Regions from separate parts of the Peribacillus sp. AS_2 genome, predicted to be linked through region 1. Evidence: riboswitches for the same ligand, from Rfam matches in the RefSeq annotation. Region 1 holds a riboswitch; each other region holds the start of a gene.
What was found. A riboswitch is a leader RNA that binds a small molecule or an ion and turns the genes downstream of it on or off. The one in region 1 is predicted to bind cobalamin.
Positions count from the first base shown of each region.

Region 1 (2,269 bases):
ATAAAGATCTTCAAGTGAAAATCCAAGGGTTTGCTTAACGGTATGCGGATCGAAAAGATACCATTCTTTTCTGTCGCGTACAGCCTCCATGAATAAATCCGGTATGCATACACCTGTAAAAATATCATGTGCTTTTAATCTGTCATCCCCGTTTTGAGTCTTCAAATCGAGGAAGCTCATGATATCTTTATGCCAGGCATCCAAGTAAATCGCGATGGCGCCTTTACGTTGCCCCAATTGATCGACACTTACAGCTGTCTGGTTGAATAGTCGAATCCAGGGCGTCGTTCCGGAACTGTTTCCAGAGAAACCGCGGATATCGGAACCAAGCGAGCGAACCTTACCGACGTAAAGACCAACACCGCCGCCGAATTTAGATACTTTTGCCGCATCGTAGTTTGATAGGTAAATTCCGTCGATGGAATCTTCAATTGCGTCGATAAAGCAGGAGCTTAACTGTCCATGTGTTTTACCTGCATTGGAGAGTGTAGGAGTCGCAACGGTCATATAAAGGTTGGACATGGCCCAGTATGCTTCTTTTGTCAGTTGCAGGCGGTGCTCCGTTTTTTCCATTCGCATGATTTCCATCGCGATGATCATGAAACGTTCTTGCGGCAGTTCGAAGACCTTGTCCTTTTTTGGGCGGGCCAGATAACGGTCATTCAATAAGTAGATGCCTATGTAAGAGAATAATTTATCTTTTTCCGGGTCGATCACCGATCCCAATTCCTCAATTTCCGCTTTTGTATATGAAGATAGCAGTTCTGGTTTATAAATGGGATAACGCTGACCTTCCGATAGCTGGGAGAGTTCTGTGATCAGCTCATAGAATGGGCCATAACTCTTGCCTTCATAACCTCGATTGGCTTGTGCATCCCTATACATTGTATTCAACAGTTCTGCTGCAGCAACGAAAGTCCAATCCGGGGCATCGATATCCACGCCTTCAAGAGCGAGCTGAATCAGTTTTTTTGAAGCCTGTTCTTCGGTTGAGTCACTTTTGCGATCAAGCCATTTTGTAAAACGCTTTTTGAACTTTTCCATATCGAGACGGCCTTCGAATTCCTTCGATAACATCTCAAGCTGGAGGGATTTCGCTTCTGTGTCATTTTCACTTATGGTAGAGTTATATGTTTGAGTCATTAATAATCCTCCTTGTTAACTTCCGCTAAAATAAAAAAACCGCCCAAAGAATTGAGCGGATCAAACGATAGAATAAAAGAGGCATGAAAAAATAGCCGTTATACTATCGTTTCATCATCTCAATCCCCGAAGAATAAGAAACGTGAAAAATTCAAGGCAGGTCTCCTGACTCATGATCATCCTACTTTGAGTCCTTCCCGTATAGAGAGCTATACAGTGGTTTTCTCATTTCGTCACATTTACAGTTGCGGGGACAGTTCCGGGTTTACACCGGATTCCCTTTTCAGCCATCACTGGCACCTTGGATTATAAAAATTCTATATATAGTTATTGGAATTGTTTATGTAATCAATATCTAGTATTTCTGCTTATATTATCGTAAGCCATATACGATGATAATTCAACTAATATATTTGAAAAAAACCAACCCTTATCTATTGACAAAGTGATGGAAGAGGGTGGGGGAATGAAAGATTTTATGGGGGAATGGATAAATCAAGCGCTGATTTTACGGGATTTTGTGTTAAAATAAAGTGTCTAGTAAAGGTGGCTCTCCGTTATTGCACTGAGGGGATTCGCGGAAAAATATTTATGAAAAAGGGGATAAAATCTTGGAAAAAGTATTAGTTTTTGGACATAAAAACCCGGATACAGACACAATCTGTTCAGCAATCGCTTATGCAGATCTTAAAAAACAGCTAGGTATCAACGCTGAACCAGTTCGTCTGGGTGAAGTGAATGGTGAAACTCAATATGCATTGGACCAATTCAAATTCGATGCTCCCCGTCTTGTGGAAAAAGTTGCAGGGGAAGCTGATGGCGTAATCCTGGTCGATCATAACGAACGCCAGCAAAGTGCTGAAGATATTGACCAAGTCCGTGTGTTGGAAGTTATCGACCATCACCGTATCGCTAACTTTGAAACAAGCGATCCATTATATTACCGTGCAGAACCAGTTGGCTGTACGGCAACCATCTTAAATAAAATTTATAAAGAAAACGGCATTGAAGTCCCTAAAGCAATCGCAGGTCTTATGCTGTCTGCCATCATTTCCGATTCTTTATTGTTCAAATCGCCGACTTGCACGGAGCAGGACGTTGCAGCAGCAATGGAACTCGCTGCCAT
Region 1 covers NZ_JAPTGA010000003.1:300,580-302,848, forward strand. The annotation lists gene OTG27_RS06955 (ribonucleoside-diphosphate reductase subunit alpha) at 1-1,143, opposite strand, end outside; cobalamin riboswitch at 1,282-1,462, opposite strand; gene OTG27_RS06960 (manganese-dependent inorganic pyrophosphatase) at 1,755-2,269, shown strand, end outside.

Region 2 (2,269 bases), on a different contig from region 1:
CCCGCGGCAAGCGGATGTTCATCACGATATTCGTAAGCATCACATCCGGATCGGCAGAAATCGGCAAGTGGAAAATCTCCTTGCCGATTATTTGTATAAGTACGGGAATCGGAACTGGCACCGAACCAAAGGAAATGCCTATCGTCATTGCGAATAACAAAATCAACAACGCAATCAAATAAGCAAACGCCCATTTAGTTGTCAAATTGGTTCGGATAGACTGCTTTGGCAAGTTCCTCTACTCCTTCTATTAAGCGTGGACCGGAACGGGTCACCAAGTCAGAATGGACATCAAAGACTTGGCCATTCTTAACAGCATTTACGTCTTGCCATCCTTTTCGGGCCTTCACTTCACTTACTGCATCTTTCGTATAATAACCATAAGTTGTAATGATGACATCAGGATTTGCAGCAATCATCGACTCTTCATCAATTTTTGCCCAACCGTCCAATTCAGCAGCCGCATTATCCGCTGAAATAATCTGGAGCATCTCATTCATGAACGTATTTTTTCCAGGTGTGTATATTTCCGGTGAAGGCGAAACTTCCACTAAAACGGTCTTCCTATCCTCTTTCTTTACGGATTTGGCTTTTTCCTGGATATCCTTGAGCTTCGTTTTCATATCCGCAACGATTTCGTTTGCCTTATCATGTTCTCCCGTTGCCTTTCCAATCATTTCAATAGATTCATAGACTTGGTCAAAGCTTTGTGCATCATTGACTACGAGCACATCTATTCCAGCATCCTTAAGCTGCTGTAAACCCTCATTTGAATTATGGGCACTTGATGCATGCGCAAGAACAAGGTCAGGCTTCATGGAGACAATCAGCTCCGTATTCATTTCCATTCCGCCAACTTTTTCAATTTCTTTCGTCTCTTCCGGGTAATTATCATTGTCGGAAACACCAACGACCTTTTTACCCAAACCAAGTGCAAAGACCACTTCCGTATTACTTGGTATCAACGAAACGATTTTCTTCGGTTCTTTTTCTATCGTAACTTTTTCCCCACTTGCATCTTTAATCGTAATCGGGAAAGCTTCGTGTTGAGCATGGTTCGTTTGCTCTTTTTCTTTTCCTTCATCAGCAGCACCACCGCAGCCTACCATCATGCCTGCAGTAAGCAACATTAACAGTATCAGACCAAAAATCTTCTTCATTTTCATTCCCCACAATCTTTTTATTTAATTTCTTCATACCTAACAGAGAAAACCAATACTGGAAGATACCCCCCAAAACAAAAAGCATCTCCCGTTAAACGGAAGATGCTTGCATGGCAACAATATCAATACGGACTCTTTCTTAGGGTCTGCCACACACCTTCCCATCCGCGTAGGTTACAGGTGTACGAATTCTGGCAGGTCTCCTGGCTCATGGTCATCGTCAACGGCACCTTCCCATATCTCATACAGTGGTACACAGCCGTCAGCTCCCATATACAGTGGCGGGACCGCGTTGGCATTTCACCAACTTCCCTTTTAAGTCATTAAGACACCAAATCGTTCATATGTATATAATTTTCACTGCCTTCATTATACACCATGTAAGAATCGATTATTATATGATTTTTCTGAACAAGTGCGAAATGCCTCATCCACCTTCAATGCTTTGAAGCATTTTCAATCAGCGACGCAAACCCATTGATCGATAACCCTGGTGAAATCCGAACTCGATGCAGAACATGCATCCCTTGGTCGCTTGAAGCCCCCCCAGGTTCGGTAGTGACTGCCATCTTGTATCCAGCTTCTTCTGACAGCCTGAGACTCTCTTCGTTATACCGGCCAACCGGATAGGAAAGCACTGTCGTGTTCTGGTCGAGGATATGGTCGAACAGCACCTTCGACTGAACCATTTCGGCTTCTTGCTGCTCTGCCGTCATGCGGTTCATCTCCAAATGGTTGATGGTATGGCTTTCAATTGAAATCCCATCCCTGCTCATCTCCAACATTTGATTTTCAGTCAGGTGATGACCTTTATCAATGGACTTCCCGATCATGAAGACAGTTGCTTTCATATCATGTTCTTTTAATATCGGGAAGGCCTCCGTGTAGTTATCTGTATAGCCATCATCAAAAGTAATCCAGACGCACTTCTCACTTGGCATCCGATTCTCGGTTAAAACGAGGAATGCTTCTTCAGGGGATAATGTATAGTAACCATTCTCCCGAAGCCAAGCCATCTGTGATCGGAATTCCTCCCTTGGAACCCGAAGGCCATTCCCTTCAGAAATACTGTGATACATCAATATCGGAAGCTGCACCGGGGACTC
Region 2 covers NZ_JAPTGA010000001.1:112,003-114,271, reverse strand. The annotation lists gene OTG27_RS00530 (FecCD family ABC transporter permease) at 1-232, opposite strand, end outside; gene OTG27_RS00525 (ABC transporter substrate-binding protein) at 195-1,160, opposite strand; cobalamin riboswitch at 1,340-1,514, opposite strand; gene OTG27_RS00520 (polysaccharide deacetylase family protein) at 1,601-2,269, opposite strand, start outside.
Region 2: it holds a riboswitch for cobalamin, as region 1 does, so the genes downstream of both, OTG27_RS00525 (ABC transporter substrate-binding protein) here and OTG27_RS06955 (ribonucleoside-diphosphate reductase subunit alpha) in region 1, are expected to answer to the same signal.

Region 3 (2,269 bases), on a different contig from region 1:
GTAATCCAACTCCTCCAGCGGACTCGGTTAAGGCTTCTTGATCTAATGCCCACGGTTCCGCTTCTTTTTGCAGTCGCTGATGCGGCTTCAATGTTTGCTTTTCCGAATTCAGCGTATATTTTCTCTGATAGCCTCTTGGTGTGATGATTTTGTCATCATATAAAAAGGTGGATGAATTACCGATAATGACGGTTGTCAACATTCCAATATCGTGATTCAACATATCCTGCAAATTGGTTATGACAATATCCTGCCTATCGCGATAAGCACTTTTCACCAACCCGACAGGTGTATCCGGCGAGCGGTAGCGAAGGAGAATCTTCTGTGTTTCAACAATTTGCCGGGTCCGCCTGCCGCTGCGCGGATTATAAAGCGCGATGACAAAGTCTGCCATTGCAGCTGCTTCAACCCTTTTAGCGATCAGTTCCCAAGGAGTTAAATGATCACTGAGGCTGATCGTACACGAATCGTGCATGACGGGCGCCCCAAGTAAAGACGCACATGAGTTGATTGCAGAAATGCCAGGAATGACTTCAATGCCCACTCCAGTTTCTTCTTTCCAGCCTTTTTCAATCAATACTTCATAAACCAACCCTGCCATCCCGTAAACTCCGGCATCCCCACTGGAAATCACCGCCACTTTCTTTCCCAGCTCCGCTTGTTTCACTGCTTCCTGTGCACGTGATACCTCTTCAGTCATCCCCGTACTAATGATCGTTTGATCTGTTAGCAGTCCCTGAATGAGTTCAACATAAGTTTTATAACCAATGATGTAGTCACTTTCTTGAAGGGCTTCGACGGCACGTTTGGTAATGTGTTCAAAATTCCCGGGCCCAAAGCCCACGACGAATAATTTACCGTTTGTACTCATTAAGACATCTCCTTTTACGCTTTGTTCTTTGAAATACCCGTATGAGCAGGAAAATCTGGATTAGGGGCCATTTCCCCGTCATTATACTGATAGATCATCTGTGGAACAAACTCACCATCATCGATATTACTGACGATCTGCCGACCGAAATCAGGCGTTTCCACTCGATACCAGTTTCCTTGGGGATAGGCAATCACAACGCAGGCATCCTTACATCTTCCGTTACAGCGGGTCCTCGTTGTATGGATTTTCAGATCCAGTCCTTTTGAAGCAATTTCATCGCGAATCGCTTGGGTTACTTCTTCCCCGCCCTTTTTCATGCAGCTGCTCCCATTACAAATCAACAGATGCGTATTTGTACCCGTCAAGTTCCAAGTAGTCATGTTCTTCCTCCTGAGTTCAGGGAAAAGGCAAAATAAAAAACCTTAACATAAGAGTCAAGGTTTTAAAAAAACTATATGAATGAGGAGCCAAAGGCAAGCATGCCAAATCCTCCCAAAATCGTCATAGTCCTTCTACCTTTCCCTCCGAAAAGTATCATGCAATTTTAAAAGCAGGTTTCCTGGCTTACGCTTCATTTTACTTTGTCCCTTCCCGGCATCATGCCAGTGGCTATCGACAATTTCATCAGCGTTTACAGTAGCGGGGGCTGCATCGGATTTTCACCGATTTCCCTATTATCCCTTGCTTATTCACACAAGGGCACTTTTAAAATGAAATATTTGGTTTTATTATACATTTCAAACTAACTTAATCTATCATATAACAACTTTGTCAAAATTCAATAGTTTATTCCGACTGTTTAGAAAAGTTTAAACGTGTAAAACCAGTTACAAACCTTTCCTCGCAACAAATTTCGGCCTCAAAAAAAAGATAGTGTAGCTGGAATTATTTCTTTATGGTACACTATACGAGAATTTTCTAAATAATTACATAAGTTTCATGGTGTTGAATTTCTCGGAATTCAGCTTAAAAGGGAAGCCGGTGAAAATCCGGAGCGGTCCCGCCACTGTAAAGGGAAGTTCCATTACGTTAACTTTAATCCACTGTCAAATGAGATGGGAAGGATGTAATGGGATGATGAACCAAAGCCAGGAGACCTGCCATGAAGCGTGAAACTGTTTCAGCCTACGAGGATGGGCGTGCGGATCAGGCAAAATGGCCCATGGTTGGTTCATGCTGCAAAATTCCTGTTCATTACGCACTTCTTTCCTTTGAGAGAAGTGCTTTTTAGTTTGAGCGCGCCGCTTTTCTTCTCAAGATTGATCAGAACAATAAAAAGTGTTGAAAGGAGAAAGAATGAAAAGAACCAATTGGAAAATTATTTATTTTGTCATTTTACTGCTTTTTGTCCCGAAACGGGCATTGGCCATGCATATCATGGAGGGCTTTTTACCC
Region 3 covers NZ_JAPTGA010000005.1:12,511-14,779, reverse strand. The annotation lists gene cobJ (precorrin-3B C(17)-methyltransferase) at 1-871, opposite strand, end outside; gene OTG27_RS10240 ((2Fe-2S) ferredoxin domain-containing protein) at 886-1,254, opposite strand; cobalamin riboswitch at 1,407-1,596, opposite strand; cobalamin riboswitch at 1,798-1,993, shown strand; gene OTG27_RS10235 (energy-coupling factor ABC transporter permease) at 2,171-2,269, shown strand, end outside.
Region 3: it holds a riboswitch for cobalamin, as region 1 does, so the genes downstream of both, OTG27_RS10240 ((2Fe-2S) ferredoxin domain-containing protein) here and OTG27_RS06955 (ribonucleoside-diphosphate reductase subunit alpha) in region 1, are expected to answer to the same signal.